Rhodopseudomonas palustris: one gene and its partners. The protein of the gene in region 1 interacts with the protein of each later gene in a pairwise test. Links are inferred from orthologs where the notes say so. Each region holds a gene or a part of one and is shown in the gene's direction. Other genes may lie near its edges.

Region 1 (4,004 bases):
GACTCAAGAACAAAATGAGAACAATGTTCTGCGTATGTTCACGTGGTCAGGGAGCGGACGATGTTGAAGATCTTCATCCAGGAAGCTGCGGCGTTGACGTCGATTGCGCTGTTCATCAGCATGGTGGCGGTTTGGGCGCAGGTGCTGCCGCAGCTCTGAGGCGGCGGGCAGGGCGCGGCGCCGGCAGCAGCAAGCGCGGCGCAGACAGCGGGGATAAGGTCGCGCGGCTGCCTTGCGCGGCCACGTCCGGCGGACCACCATTCCCGCCGAGTCGGCCGCGCGCGGCGCGCGCCGACCGAGCACTTCTCACCGCACGCCATCCACGCCCGATCGAAAGCCGCACCGCCGATGAGCAACGCCGGATTCGTCCATCTGCACGTCCACTCGGCCTATTCGTTGCTGAAAGGCTCGATGAAGATCGCGCGACTGGCGGACCTCGCCAAGGCCGACCACCAGCCGGCGCTGGCGCTGACCGACACCGACAACATGTTCGGCGCGCTGGAATTCTCCGACAAGCTCGCAGGTTCGGGCATTCAGCCGATCGTCGGCCTCGAGCTAGGCATCGACTTCGGCGATCAGGACCCGACCTCGCGCAACGCGGCGCTGGCGGCGCCGGCGCGGATCGTGCTGCTGGCGACGCGCGAGCGCGGCTACCGCAGCCTGATGCGGCTGAACTCGCGAGCGTTCCTCGAGACCCCGGTGAACCAGCCGCCGCATATCAAGTTCGACTGGCTGGACGGCGAGACCGAGGACGTGATCGCGCTGACCGGCGGGCCGGACGGTCCGATCTCGCTGGCGATGCTGACCGATCCGGCGCTGGGACGGCTGCGCTGCGAGCGGCTGGCGCAGGCATTCGGCGACCGGCTCTATGTCGAATTGCAACGCCACAACACCGATTTCGAACGGCGCGCGGAAGCCGGCCTGATCGACATCGCCTACGACATGGGGCTGCCGCTGGTCGCGACCAACGAGCCGCATTTCGCCACCGCCGACGATTTCGAGGCGCACGACGCGCTGCTGTGCATTGCCTCCGGCAAGCTGATCGCCGAGACCGACCGGGTCCAGCTCACGCCCGACCACCGCTTCAAGACCCGCGCCGAAATGGCGGTGCTGTTCGCCGATCTGCCGGAGGCGCTGGCCTCCACCGTCGAGATTGCCCAGCGCTGCGCCTATCGGCCGCTGACCCGCAAGCCGATCCTGCCGCTGTTCACCGTCGGCGCCAGCGTCAACGACGCCGAAGAGGCGGCCGCCGCGGAGGCCGCCGAGCTGCGCCGCCAGGCCGAGCAGGGGCTCGCCGACCGCATGCGCATCCACGGCCTGTCACAGGGCATGACCGAAGAGGACTACCAGAAGCGGCTCGCCTTCGAGCTCGACGTCATCACGCGCATGAAATACGCCGGTTACTTCCTGATCGTGTCCGACTTCATCAAATGGGCCAAGGCGCACGGCATTCCGGTCGGCCCGGGCCGCGGTTCCGGCGCGGGTTCGCTGGTGGCGTATTCGCTGACCATCACCGACCTCGATCCGATCCGCTTCGGCCTGCTGTTCGAGCGCTTCCTCAATCCGGAACGCGTCTCGATGCCCGACTTCGACATCGACTTCTGCCAGGACCGCCGCGGCGAAGTGATCGAATACGTCCAGCAGCGCTACGGCCGCGACCAGGTCGCTCAGATCATCACCTTCGGGACGCTGCAGGCGCGCGGCGTGTTGCGCGACGTCGGCCGCGTGCTGCAGATGCCGTACGGGCAGGTCGACAAGCTGACCAAGCTGGTGCCGCAGAATCCGGCTGCGCCGGTGACGCTGAAGCAGGCGATCGAAAGCGAGCCGAAGCTGCAGGCCTTCCGCGATGAGGACCCGGTCGTCGCCCGCGCCTTCGACATCGCCCAGAAGCTCGAGGGCCTGACGCGGCACGCTTCGACCCATGCCGCCGGCATCGTGATCGGCGATCGGCCGCTGTCCGATCTCGTGCCGATGTATCGCGATCCGAAATCCGACATGCCGGTCACCCAGTTCAACATGAAATGGGTCGAGCCGGCGGGCCTCGTGAAGTTCGACTTCCTCGGCCTGAAGACGCTGACGGTGCTCGACGTCGCGGTGAAGCTGCTCAAGCAGCGCGACATCCACATCGATCTGGCGACGCTGGGGATCGAGGACCCGACCAGCTATCAGATGCTGGCGCGGGGCGATGTGGTCGGCGTGTTCCAGGTTGAAAGCCAGGGCATGCGCCGCGCGCTGGTCGACATGCGCCCGGACCGTTTCGAAGACATCATCGCGCTGGTCGCGCTGTATCGCCCGGGCCCGATGGCGAACATTCCGACCTATTGCGCGCGCAAGCACGGCGACGAGGAGCCGGAATATCTGCATCCGATGCTGGAGCCGATCCTGAAGGAGACCTTCGGCGTCATCATCTACCAGGAACAGGTGATGCAGATCGCCCAGGTGATGGCCGGCTATTCGCTCGGCGAAGCCGACCTGCTGCGCCGCGCCATGGGCAAGAAGATTCGCGCCGAGATGGAGAAGCAGCGCGCGATCTTCGTCGAGGGCGCGACCAGGAACGGCGTGCCGAAGGACTCCGCCGACACCATCTTCGATCTCTTGGCGAAGTTCGCCGATTACGGCTTCAACAAGAGCCACGCGGCCGCCTATGCGCTGGTGTCGTATCACACCGCCTACATGAAGGCGCATTACCCGGTCGAGTTCATCGCCGCGTCGATGACGCTCGATCTCAACAACACCGACAAGCTGTCGGAATTCCGCGCCGAGGCGCAGCGACTCGGCATCAAGGTCGAGCCGCCGTCGGTGAACCGCTCCGGCCCGACCTTCGAGGTCGGCGCCAACATTATCTACTACGCGCTCGCCGGCCTGAAGGGCGTCGGGCTGCAGGCTGTGCAGATGATCGTCGAGGCGCGTGGCGACAAGCCGTTCGCGTCGATCGCCGACTTCGCCGCCCGCGTCAGCCCGCGTGCGATCAACAAGCGCGTCGTCGAATGTCTGGCTGCCGCCGGTGCGTTCGACTGCCTGGATCCCAATCGCGCGCGGGTGTTCGCCGGCGCCGATGCGATCATCGCCGCCTGCCAGCGCAGCCACGAGGCGGCTACCTCAGGCCAGAACGACATGTTCGGCGGCCTCGCCGACGCGCCGGAGGTGGTGCTGCCGCAGATCGAACCGTGGCTGCCGGCGGAGCGGCTGCGGCGCGAATACGATGCGATCGGCTTCTTCCTGTCCGGCCACCCGCTGGACGATTACGCCACCGCGCTGAAGCGGCTGCGGGTGCAGTCCTGGGCGGATTTCTGCAAGGCGGTGAAATCCGGCGCCACCGCCGGCAAGGTCGCCGCCACTGTGGTGTCGCGGATGGAGCGGCGCACCAAGACTGGCAACAAGATGGGAATCATGGGCCTGTCCGACCCGACCGGGCATTTCGAGGCAGTGCTGTTCTCCGAGGGGCTGGCGCAATATCGCGAGGTGCTGGAGCCGGGCGCCGCGGTGTTGCTGCAGCTCGGCGCCGAGCTGCAGGGCGAGGACGTCCGCGCCCGCGTGCTGCACGCCGAGCCACTCGATGCTGCCGCGGCCAAGACCCAGAAGGGGCTGCGGATCTTTCTGCGCGACACCAAGCCGCTCGATTCGATCACAAAACGCTTGCAGCCGCCGGACTCCAAGGTCGCCGGAGGCAACATTGCGCTGGTGCTGAGGCTCGACCCGCAGACCGAGGTCGAATTCGAACTGCCGGGCCGGTTCCAGGTTTCGCCGCAGATCGCCGGCGCCATCAAGGCCGTGACCGGCGTGGAGCTGGTCGAGACTCTCTGAGGGCCGGCCGGCGGTGCTGCGGCTTTGGATTCGTCTGGAACCGCGCCGCGCCGGCGGTCGCGGGCCTTTCGCGGCCGCGCGGCACCCGTTATGAAAGGTTCACAGATCGGGACTGCGCGTCAGGAGAACATTATGGCAGCCAAGACGAATTTCCGGGGGTCGTTCACCGCCTTGGTCACGCCTTTCAAGAACGGTTCGCT
Region 2 (5,503 bases), 3.0 Mb from region 1 along the record:
GCCGTACAACCGATCATCAGCGAAGATGGATACGGCCACGGCTGCGTCATGTAGTAGCGCACCTCGGAACAGCGGATGCCGGACTCCTCATAGATCTCGCGGCGCACAGCGTCCTCGATCGTCTCCGCCGCCTCGACGAAGCCGGCGAGGCACGAATACATCCCGGCCGGAAACGGCTTCTGCCGGCCGAGCAGGCACTTGTCGCCCGACGTCACCAGCATGATCACCACCGGGTCGGTGCGCGGAAAATGCTCGGCCTTGCAGGTCGGGCAGTCGCGCTTCCAGCCGCCCTGCGACATCGCGGTGCGGGCGCCGCAATTGGCGCAATAGCCGTGGCGCTGGTGCCAACCGACCATCGACTTCGCCATCGCGATCGCCGAGAGCTGCTCGGCGGGCAGGATGCCCTGCATCGCCATGCCGCGCAGCTCGGCGATGCCGGCGTCGCTGCGGGTCATCAGCGTTTCGACCGCCGCGGCGCCGATGCCCATGCCGAACACCGCCGCGCCGTCGCGCAGGCCGAGAAAGATCGTGCCGGGATTGGCGCCGAGCGCCAGCGCCTCTCTGATCGACAGCAGCGCGCGCGGGCCGCTCTCCTCGTGCTTCACCACCAGCGAATCGCGATGCACCACATAGGCGCGGGTGTCGCTCTTGTCCTCCATCGCCATCAGTTTGGAATCATCGCCGCGCAGATGCGCGGCGCGGTCGAGGACGTTGCTGACGAAGGCCGGCTGGCCGAGCGGGAACGCGCTGCTCATCGGCTCAGCCCAGCCAGATCTTGCGCCGCAGCGCGTTGATGAATTGCTGCACTTCTTCGGCGTCGTGCGGCAGCGCCGGCACCACGCCCCACACCGGCCGCGGCCAGGCGGCGTCGTTGGAGCGCCGCGCGATCACATGAACATGAAGCTGCGGCACCACATTGCCGAGCGCCGCGATGTTCAGCTTGTCGCATTTGGTGATCTCCTTCAGCGCGCGGCCGACCCGGGAGATTTCCGTCATCAATTGCGCCTGCGCGACCTCGTCGAGATCGATGATCTCGACCGCGCCGGCGCGGCGCGGCACCAGCAGCAGCCACGGATAATTCGCGTCCTTGATCACCAGCACGCGGCTGAGCGGCAGGTCGCCGATATTGATGGTGTCTTTTTCGAGCTGCGGGCTGAGCGACCAATCGGAGGGCATGGCGGTTCCATCGGCCCGTTGGCAAAAGCGGGCTCTTGCGTGGTTGCGGGGGCGGGCCTCGGCCTCTCATAGCAACTCGGCCGAGGCCACGAAAGCCGCGGCGCGATGCGGAATTCACCGCCGCTGCCGCCACGTTGTGGGCTCGCACTGTCCGAAGGTCCAAGACGCTGCGCGCCCGCTTGCATTCGGGCGGTTTTGGCTCCAAATAGGGACCGGGAGATTGGCGGTGGACGAGCCACTCGCCAACCGGGTCAGGTCCGGAAGGAAGCAGCCCTAACGAGGTCCGGATCGGGTCGCTCGTCAGTCTCCTACCTGTTTTTCCGGCCGTTGCGCGCCGGTCGATCCAAAGGTGGCGTATCGGCCCGGCCTGCCGGGCGTCTGTCGGGCGCGGAGCGGATCGAGGGCTCCGCCGGACAGCTCCGCCCCGTTCCGCAATGCGGCCCCGAGAGAGAACACATTGCGGAACGACCGATGACCGACGCAGGCCCTCCCGCGACCCCTTCGGACGATTCGGATCAGACCGGCCTCGGCCTGGATGCAGGCGCCCCGGGCGCAGGAGCGCTGGGCGGCGCGCCGGCCGGCGCCTACCGGGTGCTGGCGCGCAAATATCGTCCCAACAGTTTCGAGGATCTGATCGGCCAGGAAGCGGTGGTGCGCACCGTCTCCAATGCGTTCGACACCGGGCGGATTCCGCAGGCCTGGATCCTCACCGGCGTGCGCGGCGTCGGCAAGACCACCACTGCGCGCATTCTGGCGCGGGCGCTCAATTACGAAATGCCGGACGGCTCGGTGAAGGGGCCGACCATCCACATGCCGGTGCACGGCGTGCACTGCAAGGCGATCATGGAAAGCCGGCACATGGACGTGCTGGAAATGGACGCCGCCTCGCATACCGGCGTCGACGACGTCCGCCAGATCAACGACAGCGTGCGCTACGCGCCGGCGTCTGCGCGTTACAAGGTCTACATCATCGACGAAGTCCACATGCTGTCGACGGCGGCGTTCAACGCCTTCCTGAAGACGCTGGAGGAGCCGCCGGAGCACGCCAAATTCGTGTTCGCCACCACCGAGATCCGCAAGGTGCCGGTGACGGTGCTGTCGCGCTGCCAGCGCTTCGATCTGCGCCGTGTCGAAGCCGACGTGCTGATGAAGCATCTCGGCGGCATCGCCGCCAAGGAAGGCGTCGAGGTCGAGGCGGAAGCGCTCGGCATCATCGCCCGCGCGGCCGAAGGCTCGGTGCGCGATTCGCTGTCGCTGTTCGATCAGGCGATCGCCCATGCGGCCGGTCTGGTGCGCGCCGATCAGGTCCGGCAGATGCTCGGCCTCGCCGACCGCACCCGCGTGATCGAGCTGTTCGACGCGCTGGCGCGCGGCGATATCGCGGCGGCGTTCGCCGAATTCCGCGACCAATACGACACCGGCGCCGATCCGGTGGTGGTGCTGAGCGACCTCGCCGAATTCGTGAACTTCGTCACGCGGGTCAAGATCGTGCCGGCGACCGCCGACAACGTCGCGTTCGGCGAGACCGAGCGGCTGCGCGGGCGCGAATTCGCGACCCGGCTGTCGATGCGGGTGCTGTCGCGGATGTGGCAGATGCTGCTCAAGGGCATCGCCGAGGTGCAAAGCGCGACGCGCCCGGCCGCGGCCGCCGAGATGGTGCTGGTGCGGATCGCCTACGCGGCCGATCTGCCGACGCCGGACGAGGCGATCCGGATGATCGAACAAGGCGGTGGCGGGACGCCGCTGCCCTCCGGTGGAAGCGGCGGAGCTGCTCCGCGTGGCGCCCCCTCCGCGTCGGTCTCCGTCGCGCCGACCCATGCGGCGATGGCGCCGCGCAGCGCGCCGCCGATGCTGCGTGGCGGCGCCGAGACCATGGCCCGGCCGCAGCCCGCCGCGCCTGCCGCGGCCCAGCAACCGACCCCCGCGGCGTTGACGATCACCAGCTTCCCGCAGCTCGTCGCGCTGGCGTCCGAGAAGCGCGATGTGATGACACGGATGGCGCTGGAAGCCGATGTGCGGCTGGTGCGGATCGAGGACGGCCGGCTCGAACTGGCGCTGGAACGCACCGCCTCGCGCGCCCTGATCGGCGACCTCGGCCGCAAGCTCGAACAATGGACCGGGCGGCGCTGGACCGTGATCGTGTCGAACGAGCCGGGACAGCCGACGCTGCGATCCCAGAACGAGGCGCAGAAGAACGAACGCGAGCGCGCCGCGGAGAGCGATCCGCGGGTGCAGGAGGTGCTGGCGCGTTTTCCCGGCGCCAAGGTGATCGAGGTGCGGCGGCTCGCCACCGAGCCGGCCCCGACCGATTCGGATATCGAAGACCCCGCCGACCCGGTCGACGACGACGATTCATGAGAATTCTGGCTCTTTCGAAAGGAACCGATCATGGCTGATTTCCTCGGCATGATGAAACAGGCGGCGCAGCTTCAGTCGAAGATGAAGGCGATGCAGGCGGAGCTCGACCAGATCGAGGTCGAGGGCCTGTCCGGCGGCGGCCTCGTCAAGGTCCGGATGACCGCCAAGATGGAAGTGCGCGGCGTTTCGATCGACCCCTCGCTGCTGAAGGCCGACGAAGGCGAGGTGCTGGAAGATCTGCTGGTCGCGGCGCTGGCCGACGCGCATCGCAAGGCGGAAGCCGCGATGCAGGAGAAGATGCAGGCGCTGACCGGCGGGCTCGGCCTGCCGCCCGGCCTCGGGCTGGGCTAGTCTTCCAGGAATACCGATTCGCAAGTTCTCGCCGACGTGCCGGCGGGCGTCTCGTTTGCGCCTGCCGCCGATCCGACTCACCGAAACGGATAGCTGTCCCGATGGCCATCGCGGTCGCAGGCCCCGAGATCGAACGTCTGATCCAGTTGCTGGCGCGGCTGCCGGGTCTCGGCCCGCGCTCGGCGCGGCGCGCCGCGCTGCATCTGATCAAGAAGCGCGACGCGCTGATGTCGCCGCTCGCCTCGGCGCTGCAGGTCGCGATCGACAAGATCGAGGTCTGCAAGACCTGCGGCAACATCGATACGCAGAATCCCTGCACGGTGTGCACCGATCCGCGTCGCGATCCGTCGATCATCGTGGTGGTGGCCGACGTCGCCGATCTGTGGGCGCTCGAACGCGCTTCCGCCACCAATGGCCGCTATCACGTGCTCGGCGCGACGCTGTCGCCGCTCGACGGCGTCGGCCCCGACGATTTGACCATCGACGCGCTGGTGGCGCGCGCCCATGATCCCGCGGTCGGCGAGATCATCCTGGCGCTCAACGCCACGGTCGACGGCCAGACCACGGCGCATTACGTCACCGACCTGCTGCAGGACGCGGGCGTCAAGGTGACGCGGCTCGCCCACGGCGTCCCGGTCGGCGGCGAACTCGACTATCTCGACGAAGGCACGCTGTCGGCCGCGATGCGGCAGCGGACCCTGTTCTGAACCACCGGAAATGGACCTGATGATCGAACGACTGCTGAAATCCTCGCTGATTGTCGCCGCGCTGATGGTGCTCCCGGTCTTGCCTGCGCGCGCGCAGGCCGCCGACAGTCAGGCAGCGCTGCCGAAGCCGAAGGCGATGAAGGTGGGCGACGTGCTCAGCGGCGAACTCACCGCGATGCGCTCGCGCGCCAGGGCCAAGGGCAAGAAGGGTCCGGTGTATCAGCTCGTCAGCGAGCCGCGCCGGCTGCCGCCGCCGTCCGGCCTGTGCAATCTCGAGAACGGGCCGGAAACGTTCCAGATCGTGCCCGCCAGCGACGCCCAGGCGGCGCAGCTCAAATCGCGCCTCGGCAAGAACGTGGTGCTGAAAGTCGAGTCGGTGGCCTGCGCCGAGGAGGCCGGGCAGTACAGCGAGGCTGTGGTGACGAAGTGGAGCCTGGTGAACTAAGCGGCCGCTTGATCACGCCGTAATTCTCTCCGTCATGCCCGGGCTTGTCCCGGGCATCCACGAACAGGCGCCTGCGTCGATGTAAGAACGTGGATGGCCGGGACAAGCCCGGCCATGACGACGTTTGAGCAAGAACAAAGCGGTGCGGGTCTAAACCCTCACCGGTCCGAGCGCCGTGAAATGATCGCGGCGCTGCAGCCAGAGCAGTAGCACCAGGCTCGGCGCGGCGACCGCGACGCTGATGATGAAGAACGCCGGCCAGCCGGTCGCCTGCGCCACATAGCCGGCGCCCGCCGACAGATAGGTCCGCCCCACCGCCGACAGCGCCGTCAGCAGCGCGTATTGCGTGGCGGTGTGCAGCGGGTTCTGGCATAGCGCCGACAGATACGCGACGAAGATCACGGTGCCGATCGCGCCGGTGAAATTCTCGACCGAAATCGCCAGCGCCAGCGCCCATTGGTTGACG
Region 3 (5,541 bases), 2.6 Mb from region 1 along the record:
TTGTGCCGGCGCAACAGACGCGCGGGCTTGTCCTTGCACGATTCACATGTGCACAGCCCAGGGCCTCGCTCGGCCGGATCGGCTCGAGCCCTGTGACGGCGGTCGTTTGCGCCGTGATCCCGTCGCTTTATCAAGAGACAAATCCACATTCACCCGCTAACCTTCCCGCCATCCCGTGACGATTTCCTCACCCGAGGCCTGTGAAGAAAAAACCGGGTTATCCCGCCCGCGCCGGCCGAGGTGCCGCCACCGGGCGGCTTTCGCCCCGTTGTTCACAGGATACACAGGGTCATGATGCTGACCGACGGCAGCTATTTTCACCTCCATCTGGTGTCGGATTCGACCGGCGAAACCCTGATCACGGTGTCCCGCGCGGTGGCGGCGCAATACGCCAATGTCAACGCGGTGGAGCACGTCTACCCGCTGGTGCGCAGCCAGAAGCAGCTCGACCGCGTGCTGCAGGAGATCGAGGAATCGCCCGGCATCGTACTGTTCACCCTGCTGGAGGGCGAACTGGTCGCCCGGCTCGAGGCCAAGTGCCAGGAGATCAACAGCCCGAGCCTGTCGATCATCGGCCCGGTGATGCAGTTGTTCGAGGCCTATCTCGGCGCCTCCACCACCGGCCGCGTCGGCGCCCAGCACACGTTGAACGCCGAATATTTCAAGCGTATCGACGCGCTGAACTATTCGATGATGCACGACGACGGCCAGCACGTCGAAGGGCTGGAAGAGGCCGATGTGGTGCTGGTCGGGGTGTCGCGCACCTCGAAAACGCCGACCTCGATCTATCTCGCCAATCGCGGCATCCGCACCGCCAACGTGCCGCTGGTCGCCGGGATTCCGATTCCGCATCAGCTCGAAACCCTGAAGAAGCCGCTGGTTGTCAGCCTGCACGCCTCGCCCGAACGGCTGATCCAGGTGCGGCAGAACCGTCTGCTCAGCCTCGGCGCCGGAAGTGGCAACGATTCCTACATCGACAAGCAGGCCGTCACCGACGAGGTCGTGCTGGCGCGCAAGCTCAGCGCCAAATACGGCTGGTCGCTGCTCGACGTCACCCGCCGGTCGATCGAGGAAACCGCTGCGGCGATCATGAAGCTGCTCGCCGATCGTCAACGCCAGAGGATGTCCGAATGACGCTTTGGCTCGGCCCCGGGCCGCTGGTGCTGGCGTCGCAGAGTCGCGCCCGGCAGGCGCTGTTGAGCAGCGCCGGAATTCCGTTCGACGCGATCCCGGCGGATATCGACGAGCGTGGCATCGCGACAGCCTCGGGCCTGTCGGCGCCGGGCGAGATCGCCGCGCTGCTGGCGCAGGAGAAGGCCGCGTTCGTTTCGAATCATCACCCCGGCCGCCTGGTGCTCGGCGCCGACCAGACGCTGGCGCTGGGTGCGCGGGGTTTCAACAAGCCGGCCGACCGCAACGAGGCGGCGAAACAACTGCGCGAACTCGCCGGCCGCCGCCACGAACTGCATTCGGCGATCGCCCTGGTGCGCAACGGCGCCACGCTGTTCGCCGAAGTCACGATCGCGCGGATGACGATGCGCCCGTTGAGCGACGAGGAGATCGCGGCGTATCTCGACGAGGCCGGCGACAAGGCGATGTCCAGCGTCGGCGGCTATCAGGTCGAAGGCCTCGGCGTGCATCTGTTCGACGGCATCCACGGCGACCATTTCACGATTTTGGGCCTGCCGCTGTTGCCCCTGCTGGGCTTTCTGCGTAGCCAGAAACTGCTGGCGTTCTAGCGCCGCGCGAGAACAAACGCGTCGAACACAATCCGCACGAGGGAGTGGGACGAATGCTGGTGCTGGGGCTCACCGGGTCGATCGGGATGGGAAAATCCACCACCGCGAAACTATTCGGCGAGGCCGGCATACCGGTCTACGACGCCGACGCCACCGTGCATAAGATCTACGAGGGCGAAGCCGTGCCGGCGATCGAGGCGGCGTTTCCGGGCACCACCATCGACGGCAAGGTCGACCGCGAGCGGCTGTCGGCGAAGGTCGTTCACGACGCCGACGCGATGAAGCGGCTGGAGCAGATCGTGCATCCGATGCTGCGCTCGCATCACCAGAACTTCCTCGACGACGCCGAATCGTCGGGCGCGCCGGTCGCGGTGGTCGACGTGCCGCTTCTGTTCGAGACCGGCGGCGAGAAGCGAGTCGATGCGGTGGTCGTCGTCACCACCTCGCCGGAGGTGCAGCGCGAGCGCATCCTCGCGCGCGAAAACATGACGCCCGAAAAGCTCGACGCCATTCTGGCGCGGCAGATGCCCGACGCCGAAAAGCGCAAGCGCGCGGATTTCCTGGTGGATACTTCGTTCGGACTCGACCCGGTGCGGGCGCAGATCCGCGAAATCCTCGACTCGGCTGCTAGGATGCCCCGCCGGCGGCCCTGATTCGCCGGCTCACGAAGACCGGCTGTTCCACGATGCGCGAAATCGTTCTCGATACCGAAACCACCGGCCTCGACCCGCTGCGCGGCGACCGCCTGGTCGAGATCGGCTGCGTCGAGATCTACAACCGGATGCCGACCGGGCAGACTTTCCACCGCTACATCAATCCGGAACGCGACGTGCCGGCGGAAGCCTTCGCGGTGCACGGGCTGTCGAGCGAGTTCCTGGCCGACAAGCCGCTGTTCGCGCAAGTGGTCGACGAATTCCTGGAGTTCATCGGTGACGACCCGCTGGTGATCCACAATGCCTCGTTCGACGCCGGCTTCCTCAATGCCGAACTGGCGCGGCTGTCGCGGGGCGCAATTCCGCGCGAGCGGCTGGTCGACACGCTGCTGCTGGCGCGGCGCAAGCATCCGGGCGTGTCGAACCGGCTCGATGATCTGTGCTCGCGCTATGCGATCGACAATTCCCGCCGCACCAAGCACGGCGCGCTGCTCGACGCCGAGTTGCTGGCCGAGGTCTATATCGATCTGATCGGCGCGCGGCAGTCGCAGCTCATTCTGGCCGAGGTGCCGTCGGACCGGGGCGGCGCGGGCGGCGACACGCCCCGCCGGCAGCGGCCGACCCCGCTCGCGCCGCGGGTCACCGAGTCCGATCGCGAGGCCCATGCGGCCTTCACCGCCACCATGGGCGACAAGGCGATCTGGAACGAGTATCGCCCCGGCGCGTGAGCGGCGCAGATCCACAATCCCGTCATGCCCGGGCTTGACCCGGGCATCCACGTCCGGATGCATCGATCCAACAAACGTGGATGGCCGGGACAAGCCCGGCCATGACGAAGTTTCAGATGTCTGTTCGAGCCGAGAATTAGCTCGGCTGGCCCTGCTGCTGGGCAGCCTGGCGGTCGATGTTCTGGCGATACAGGCCGACGAAATCGACCGGATCGAGCATCAGCGGCGGGAAGCCGCCGTCGCGGACCGCGCTGGCGATGATCTCGCGGGCGAACGGAAACAGCAGCCTCGGGCATTCGATCATGATCAGCGGGTGCAGGTTTTCCTCGGGCACATTGACGATCCGGAACACGCCCGCATAGGCCAGTTCGAAGCTGAACAGCACGGTGCTGCCGGATTCGGCCTTGCCCTCGATCGACAGCGTCACCTCGAATTCGTTCGCCGCCAGATTGTTGGCGCCGACATTGATCTGGATGTTGATCGCGGGCTGATTCTGCTGCGGCGCCAGCGAGGCCGGGGCGTTCGGGTTCTCGAACGACAGGTCCTTGGTGTACTGCGCCAGCACGTTGAGCTGCGGAGGAGCACCGGCTTCCGGAGGCGTGCCGTTTCCGTTGGTCATCGAATTCTCTCCTGAAGCGTGTGCGGGAAGCTGCGGCCGGCGATACGGCGGCATTCACGCGAATGGCGGGTGATGCTGTCGGCGAGTGGCTATCATAGGCCTGCGGCCATCCACAAGGTGGACCGAAGCAGCAGCCGGGCGAGCCCTCCGGGCCAGCCGGCGAGGCCGAAAGCCCCAGGCCGAGCCGGACGGACGCCCAAATCGCCGGCGGAATGAACTTTCTTACAATGATCCGGTTTCCCCGTTGCGCCGAAGCGCCTACATTCCGACCATCAATGCCCGGCCGGACGCGCAGCGGGGCTTGCCAACCCGGTTGGCTGTGCCAAAACGCGCCATTGGCTGGGACAGGTTCCTCACTACATGTGAGGGCCGGCCCGCATCGTGATTCTGGGCCGTCGGGCCGCAGGTGCAAACCGCACCCGCAGGCCGACGCCGATGAAGAAAGTGAAGCGACGTGGATATCTACACCATCATCTTCCTTGCGCTTGCGGTGTTCATTTTCCTGCGTCTGCGCAACGTCCTGGGTCAGCGGACCGGAAGCGAACGCCCCCCGTTCGACCGTGCCGCGGCGCGGGACATGATCCCGGGCAAGCAGGACACCAATGTGGTGTCGATGCCGGGCTCGGTGATCGACCAGGCCCCGACTGCGCCGAGCGCCGACGTCGTTCCGCCTTCGGATCGCTGGAAGGGCATCGCCGAGCCGGATTCGCCGCTGGAGCATGGCCTCAACGCGGTGTTCACCCAGGACTCGTCGTTCGACGCCAATCATTTTCTCTCCGGCGCCAAGGGCGCCTATGAGATGATCGTGATGGCGTTCGCCAATGGCGATCGGCGGTCGTTGAAGGATCTGCTGTCGAGCGAGGTCTATGAGAGCTTCGAGGCCGCGATCAAGGACCGCGAGAAGAACGACCTGAAGACCGAGACCCGTTTCGTCGCGATCGAGAAAGCCGAACTGCTGGGCGCCGAGGTCCGCGATCACATCGCCCAGATCACGGTGAAGTTCGTGTCGCAGATGATCTCGGTCACCCGCGACAAGGCCGGCGCCGTCGTCGACGGCAGCCCGGACAAGGTCGCCGACATCACCGACGTTTGGACCTTCGCCCGCGACATCAGCTCGCGCGATCCGAACTGGAAGCTGGTTGGCACGGGAAACGGCCTCTAGCGCGCAGGGCGCATCGCGCTCTGCCTGGGCGCGCGGCGTGCTCGCCGCCGCCTTGCTGTTGGCGCCGGCCGCCGTCGAAGCCGGGCCGCGCCACCACCATTCCTCCGGCCACCATTCCTCGGGACATCATGGCAGGAGCCACCACGCCGCCGCGCATAAGCGGCATGCCAAGCCGGTCTGGCCGATCGAAATCCCCGGCGGCCAATACGCCCCGGTGAAATGGGATCAGGTCGCCGGCTGGGATGCCGACGATCATCTCGCCGCCTTCAGGACGTTTCGTGAGAGTTGCCGGCCGATCGTGGCGCGGCGCAAGCCGGTCGCCGACACCAAGGCGCTCGGCTCGTCGTTGGCCGAGCCCTGCCGCGCCGCGCGCGCGGCCGAGATCTCCGACGCCGCCCATGCCCGCCGTTTCTTCGAGCGGCACTTCCTGCCGCTGCAGATCTCGCGGGTCGGTGAGGACGCCGGATTCGTCACAGGTTACTACGAGCCGATCGTCGACGGCTCGCGGGTCAAGACCGACGTCTACAATGTGCCGGTGTATCGGCGGCCGTCGAACCTTTTCGTCCGCGGCTATTCGCAGGGCGTCGGCCTGCCGAATGGCGGGCCGGTGTATCGCAAGATCGGCCGGCGCAAGCTGGTG
Region 4 (5,368 bases), 830 kb from region 1 along the record:
GGCTGGCGCGCGCGTGCGCGTGTCGGAGTACAAGATGGATATCGCCACACTTATCGGCCTGGTCGCGGGCGCTGCTGTCGTGTCGTCCCTCATTTTGATGGGCGGCAATTTCGGGATGTTCTACGACGTCCACGCGGTCATCGTCATTTTCGGCGGTTCGGCCGCGGCGACCCTGATCCGTTTTCCATTGTCGGCGATGTTGCACGGCCTGCCGCTCGGCGCCAAATTCGCCTTCACCATGAGTAACCTGTCGGCCCGCGACCTGGTCGACGAACTGGCCCGGATCGCCGAGATCGCCCGCAAATCCGGGCCGGTGGGGCTCGAAAAGGTGGAGGCCGACGATCCCTTTCTGGCGAAGGGTATCCGCTACGTCGCCGATGGTTACGACCTCGAATTCATCCGCGACAACCTCGAGCGCGATCGCGACAACTTCCTGCTGCACCTCAACGAGGGATCGAAGATCTATCGCGCGATCGGCGACTGCGCGCCGGCATTCGGCATGATCGGCACGCTGCTCGGCATGGTGCAGATGTTCTCCAACATGCAGGACCCCTCCAAGCTCGGCCCGTTCATGGCGGTCGCGCTGCTGGCGACGCTGTACGGCGCGGTCGTGGCGAACCTGATCTGTCTTCCGATCGCCGACAAGCTGCATGGCAAGCTGGTCGACGAGGAAACCAACCGCACGCTGATCATCGACGGAATTCTGATGATCCGGGACTCCAAGAGTCCGACCCTCGTCAGGGAAATGCTACTCGCCTATCTGCCGGAAAAGCACCGCCACGAGGAAGACGAAGGCGTGCCCGCTTAGTCGGAGTCGGAAGCAGCCGGAAAGCGCGCCATGGCCAAGAAGAAACGGGAGGAGGCACACGGCGGTCACGGCTGGTTCGTGACCTTCGCCGATCTGATGGCGCTGCTCCTGGCGTTCTTCGTCATGCTGACGGCATTCTCGACGCAGGACAAGGACAAGCTGAAGGTCGTCGCAGGCTCGATGCGCGAAGCGTTCGGCGTCCAGTCCGACGCCCGCTATTCAGGCATCATCGAAAACGACGGGCTGCCGACCCGCGGCAAGGTCAAGAACACCGAACACGTCAATCCCGAACTGTCGACCGCCAAGCCGTCGCCCGGCGAGGTCTCCAAGGACGAGGGCATCCAGACCAAGGAGGATCGCGAGTTCGCGCTCGCCTCGGCGTCGCTGCGGCAGGCGCTGCAGGACATGCCCGAAATCGCCGAGCTCTCCAAGAATGTGATGTTCGAAGAGACCAAGCAGGGCCTCAACCTCGAAATCATGGACCAGGACGGACGCGCGATGTTCGCCGACGGCTCCAAGGCTCCGTTCGAGCGCACACGGCGTCTGCTGCAGCGGCTCGCCGGGCCGCTTCGCGCCAGTCCGCTGCGGCTCACCATCGCCGGCCACACCTCGGCCGGGCTGATGTCGTCGCGAAGCGACTACAACGGCTTCGATCTGTCAGCGGATCGCGCCAATGCGGTGCGCCAGATCCTCGAACGCGAGGGCGTTCCGACCTCTCATTTCTTTGCGGTCACCGGCCGCTCCGACACCCAGCCGCTGTTCCCCGAGGACCCCGCGATCGCCGCCAACCGCCGGGTGACCATCACGCTGATGCGCGAAAGCCCCGCACTGCCGCCGGGGCTCAAGCCGTAACCGCGAACCGGACGGAAGGCCGCGGCCACAGAGCGGGTCCACGATGCGGCGTTCGCGTTCGACCAATGGGGCGGTGCATTTCCTTCGCCGCCGGACTATCCACCCGGCATGACCGCACTCGTTTTCCGAAGCTTGATTTTCCTCGCGCTAGGCGCGACTTTGGCGATGCAATGGCCGAGCGTCGTTCTCGTTGTTGCACAATTGGGTCCAGGCAGTGCAATCGCGGGAGAGACGAGAGTGGTTGGCCAGGTTGAGGATTTGACGCCGCAGGACGTCGCCAAAGGGATCGCGGAGGGGCGCTATCTTCTGGTCGACGTGCGCGAGCCGAACGAAGTGGCGGCAGAAGCCTATCCGGACGCGGTGGTGGTTCCACTGTCGAGTTTCGATCCCAGGGCCATCCCCGATCCGGCCGGCAAGCAGGTCGTGTTCGCCTGCCGTTCCGGCAAACGCTCGGTGACCGCGTCGCAAGCGGCGCAGATGGCCGGCCTCGCCTATGACAAGCATCTCGCCGGCGGCATCCTCGGTTGGAAAGCGGCGGGCCTGCCGACCAAGCCCGGCGGCTGATGGCGCGATGAACAGGGTCTTCGCCGATCTGCCCGTTACCGTGTTCGAGGCGATGTCGCAGCTCGCGCGCGACAACGACGCGATCAATCTCGGCCAGGGGTTCCCGGACGATCCGGGCCCGGAGGATATCCGCCGCGCCGCCGCGGATGCAGTGCTCAACGGCTACAACCAGTATCCCTCGATGATGGGGATCCCCGAGCTGCGGCAGGCGATCGCGGCCCATTACGCGCATTGGCACGGCGTCAATCTCGACCCGATGACCGAGGTGATGGTGACCTCGGGCGCGACCGAGGCACTGGCGAGTGCGATCCTGTCGGTGGTCTCGCCCGGCGACGAAGTCATCGTGTTCCAGCCGGTCTATGATTCCTACTTGCCGATCATCCGGCAGGCCGGCGGCATTCCGCGGCTGGTCCGGCTCGAGCCGCCGCATTGGCGCGTCACCGAGGAGGCGCTGCGCGAGGTCTTCAGTCACAAGACCAAGGCGATCGTGTTCAACAATCCGCTCAATCCCGCTGCGGTGGTCTATCCGCGCGAGGATCTCGAATTGCTGGCGCGGTTTTGCCAGGAGTTCGACGCGGTCGCGATCTGCGACGAGGTCTGGGAGCACGTCACCTTCGACGGCCTCGGCCACATCCCGCTGATTGCGATCGAGGGGATGCGCGACCGCACCATCAAGATCGGCTCGGCCGGCAAGATCTTTTCACTGACCGGCTGGAAGGTCGGCTTCGTCTGCGCCGCGCCGTCGCTGCTGAGGGTCGCGGCCAAGGTGCATCAGTTCCTCGCTTTCACCACGGCGCCCAATCTCCAGGTCGCGGTGGCGTACGGACTCGGCAAGAGCGACGATTACTTCCTGCAGATGCGCAAGGGCCTTGCCAAGAGCCGCGACCGGCTGGCGCAGGGGTTGTCCAGCATCGGCTTTCCGGTGATCCAGTCGCAGGGCACGTATTTCCTCACCGTCGATCTGTCGCCGCTCGGCCTCAACGAGACCGACGAGGAATTCTGCAAACGGATCGTCAACGAGTACAAGGTCGCCGCGATTCCGGTGTCGGCGTTCTACGAGGAAGAGCCGGTCACCTCGGTGGTGCGGTTCTGTTTCGCCAAGAAGGATCAGACGCTCGACACCGCTCTCGAGCGGCTGTCGGACGCGGTGCACAGGCGTTAGGGTCTCGACGATGCGACACGAATTGTTCCCGCGAGCGTGGCTTGTCGGTGTGGCCCTGGCACTGTCGACGAGCCTCGGCGCGCCGGCGCTGGCGCAGGATCGCGTGGTGAATTTCTACAACTGGTCGAACTACGTCGCGCCGGGCGTGCTGGAGGAGTTCACCCGCGAGACCGGGATCAAGGTGGTCTACGACACCTTCGACGGCAACGAGACGCTGGAGACCAAGCTGCTCGCCGGCAAGTCGGGTTACGATGTCGTGGTGCCGACCGCGTATTTCCTGCAGCGCCAGATCGGTGCGAAGGTGTTCCAGAAGCTCGATCCCTCGAAACTGCCGAACCTGAAGAACGCCTGGGACGTGGTGACGAAGAAGCTCGCGCTGTACGATCCCGGCAATCAATATGCCGCGAACTACATGTGGGGCACCACCGGGATCGGCTACAACGCCGCAGCGGTGAAGCGCATTCTCGGCGAGGGGGCGGCGATCGACAGCTGGGACATCGTGTTCAAGCCGGAGAATCTGGCGAAGTTCAAGGACTGCGGCGTGCAGATGTTGGACTCGGCCGACGATATCCTGCCCGCGGCGCTGACTCATCTCGGCCTCGATCCGAATTCGACCAGGCAGACCGATCTGGAGAAGGCCGCCGACGCCGTCGCCAAGGTTCGGCCGTCGGTGCGCAAATTTCACTCGTCCGAATATCTCAATGCGCTCGCGACCGGAGAGATCTGCCTGGTTGTCGGCTGGTCCGGCGACATCAAGCAGGCGCAAGCGCGCGCCACCGAAGCCAACAACGGCGTCGAGATCGGCTACGCGATCCCGAAGGAGGGAGCGCAGATGTTCTTCGACAATCTCGCGATCCCGGCCGACGCCAGGAACGTCGCCGAGGCGCACGAACTGATCAATTTCCTCTATCGCCCGGAGATCGCCGCGCGCAATTCCGACTTCCTGTCCTACGCCAACGGCAACAAGGCGAGCCAGGAGTTCGTCAACGCCCGCGTGCTGAACGACAAGACGATCTATCCGGACGAGGCGATGCAGTCGCGCCTGTTCGTCATCACCGCGCGCGACGCGGCGACGCAGCGGGTGATCAACCGGTTGTGGACGCGGGTCAAGACGGGACGGTGAAATCGTCCCTGGTCAGGCAGTCCCCGCCATGTCCCGCGCGGACGCTTCGCGAACGGCAGGCTTTCCGATATCGCTGAAATTGATCGTGCCGGGGAGCGCGTGATCGGACGGCTTGCCGCCGACGCCGCGCATCGGAATCGGACTGACGGGCGTGCGATCATATCGTTGGATATCTTGCCGAAACAGCCGCCATGCCCATCCCGCCGTTCGGCGGTAGGTCTGGACCAGTCCGATCATGCCGTAGATCTGCGCGCCGGCATCGATCAGATGGGCCCGCACCCTGAGCTCGGCGCGGCGCAGCATCTTCTTGGAGGCCGAGTAATCCTTGACCTCTTCCGCCGTCCTCGTTTCGGCGCTCGAGAACACCCCCGCCGACTTCGAGAATATCAGCGCGCTTAGAAAGCGAACCGGATTGAAGAAATAGGTGTAGGCGATCAGCAGATTGACCTGCTTGATCCAGGGGCGGGGATGTTTCGAGGCGACGACATAGTTGCCGTCCATGATGTGGGGCTCGACCGCGACGTCGCCCGCCTTGCTGAAAGCCATCCCCGAATCGAACACGTTCTCGTACCATTTCGATCCGGGGGCCGGCGTCAGCATCATCACTTGCGTGGTGATCGATCCGGCCTTCCGCAGCAACCTGATCTGGTTGAGAAGACCGTAGTTCGACTTCCATGTCACCAGCGGCTGGCTGTCGTGGTGCATCATCATCGGCATCGGCAGAATGTTGTTCTCGCGCAGCAATCGGAATGCGAGTTCGGTCTTGTCCTTGTCCTGCGCCTTCTTGACCAGCGTCGCCGTCATGTCCTCGACGCCGAGCCACACTGCCGCGAATCCCGCCTCCCTGATCAGCGGCAGG

Evidence for each region.
Region 2: the proteins of dnaE (region 1) and SR870_RS20415 interact in binary tests that used the Escherichia coli proteins (3 or more experiments, as listed by UniProt). The link is inferred for Rhodopseudomonas palustris from one-to-one orthologs.
Region 3: the proteins of dnaE (region 1) and dnaQ interact in binary tests that used the Escherichia coli proteins (3 or more experiments, as listed by UniProt). The link is inferred for Rhodopseudomonas palustris from one-to-one orthologs.
Region 4: the proteins of dnaE (region 1) and SR870_RS03020 interact in binary tests that used the Escherichia coli proteins (3 or more experiments, as listed by UniProt). The link is inferred for Rhodopseudomonas palustris from one-to-one orthologs.

Annotation. Positions count from the first base shown.
Region 1 is NZ_CP140155.1:1,515,435-1,519,438, reverse strand. It holds dnaE (DNA polymerase III subunit alpha), read left to right. Parts: upstream 1-348; coding sequence 349-3,804; downstream 3,805-4,004. Other genes in the region: dapA (4-hydroxy-tetrahydrodipicolinate synthase), read left to right, coding at 3,937-4,004. UniProt on the Escherichia coli protein: DNA polymerase III is a complex, multichain enzyme responsible for most of the replicative synthesis in bacteria. This DNA polymerase also exhibits 3' to 5' exonuclease activity. The alpha chain is the DNA polymerase catalytic subunit.
Region 2 is NZ_CP140155.1:4,506,903-4,512,405, forward strand. Bases 1,143-4,090 are described here. They hold SR870_RS20415 (DNA polymerase III subunit gamma/tau), read left to right. Parts: upstream 1,143-1,647; coding sequence 1,648-3,534; downstream 3,535-4,090. Other genes in these bases: SR870_RS20405 (HIT family protein), read right to left, coding at 1,143-1,176; SR870_RS20420 (YbaB/EbfC family nucleoid-associated protein), read left to right, coding at 3,565-3,885; recR (recombination mediator RecR), read left to right, coding at 3,987-4,090. Also shown: nudC (NAD(+) diphosphatase), read right to left, coding at 1-755; more of SR870_RS20405, read right to left, coding at 760-1,142; more of recR, read left to right, coding at 4,091-4,592; SR870_RS20430 (hypothetical protein), read left to right, coding at 4,612-5,037; SR870_RS20435 (AmpG family muropeptide MFS transporter), read right to left, coding at 5,188-5,503. UniProt on the Escherichia coli protein: Part of the beta sliding clamp loading complex, which hydrolyzes ATP to load the beta clamp onto primed DNA to form the DNA replication pre-initiation complex.
Region 3 is NZ_CP140155.1:4,068,493-4,074,033, reverse strand. The notes cover bases 1,287-4,272. They hold dnaQ (DNA polymerase III subunit epsilon), read left to right. Parts: upstream 1,287-2,424; coding sequence 2,425-3,120; downstream 3,121-4,272. Other genes in these bases: SR870_RS18360 (Tim44/TimA family putative adaptor protein), read left to right, coding at 4,194-4,272; secB (protein-export chaperone SecB), read right to left, coding at 3,257-3,739; coaE (dephospho-CoA kinase), read left to right, coding at 1,793-2,392; SR870_RS18380 (Maf family protein), read left to right, coding at 1,287-1,739. Also shown: SR870_RS18385 (pyruvate, water dikinase regulatory protein), read left to right, coding at 295-1,134; more of SR870_RS18380, read left to right, coding at 1,131-1,286; more of SR870_RS18360, read left to right, coding at 4,273-4,901; SR870_RS18355 (murein transglycosylase A), read left to right, coding at 4,939-5,541. UniProt on the Escherichia coli protein: DNA polymerase III is a complex, multichain enzyme responsible for most of the replicative synthesis in bacteria. The epsilon subunit contain the editing function and is a proofreading 3'-5' exonuclease.
Region 4 is NZ_CP140155.1:686,216-691,583, forward strand. The notes cover bases 1,496-4,308. They hold SR870_RS03020 (aminotransferase), read left to right. Parts: upstream 1,496-2,231; coding sequence 2,232-3,386; downstream 3,387-4,308. Other genes in these bases: SR870_RS03010 (flagellar motor protein MotB), read left to right, coding at 1,496-1,660; SR870_RS03015 (rhodanese-like domain-containing protein), read left to right, coding at 1,898-2,224; SR870_RS03025 (polyamine ABC transporter substrate-binding protein), read left to right, coding at 3,397-4,308. In the rest of the region: SR870_RS03005 (motility protein A), read left to right, coding at 35-808; more of SR870_RS03010, read left to right, coding at 839-1,495; more of SR870_RS03025, read left to right, coding at 4,309-4,509; SR870_RS03030 (B12-binding domain-containing radical SAM protein), read right to left, coding at 4,522-5,368. UniProt on the Escherichia coli protein: Shows aminotransferase activity with methionine and histidine as substrates, and to a lesser extent also with phenylalanine.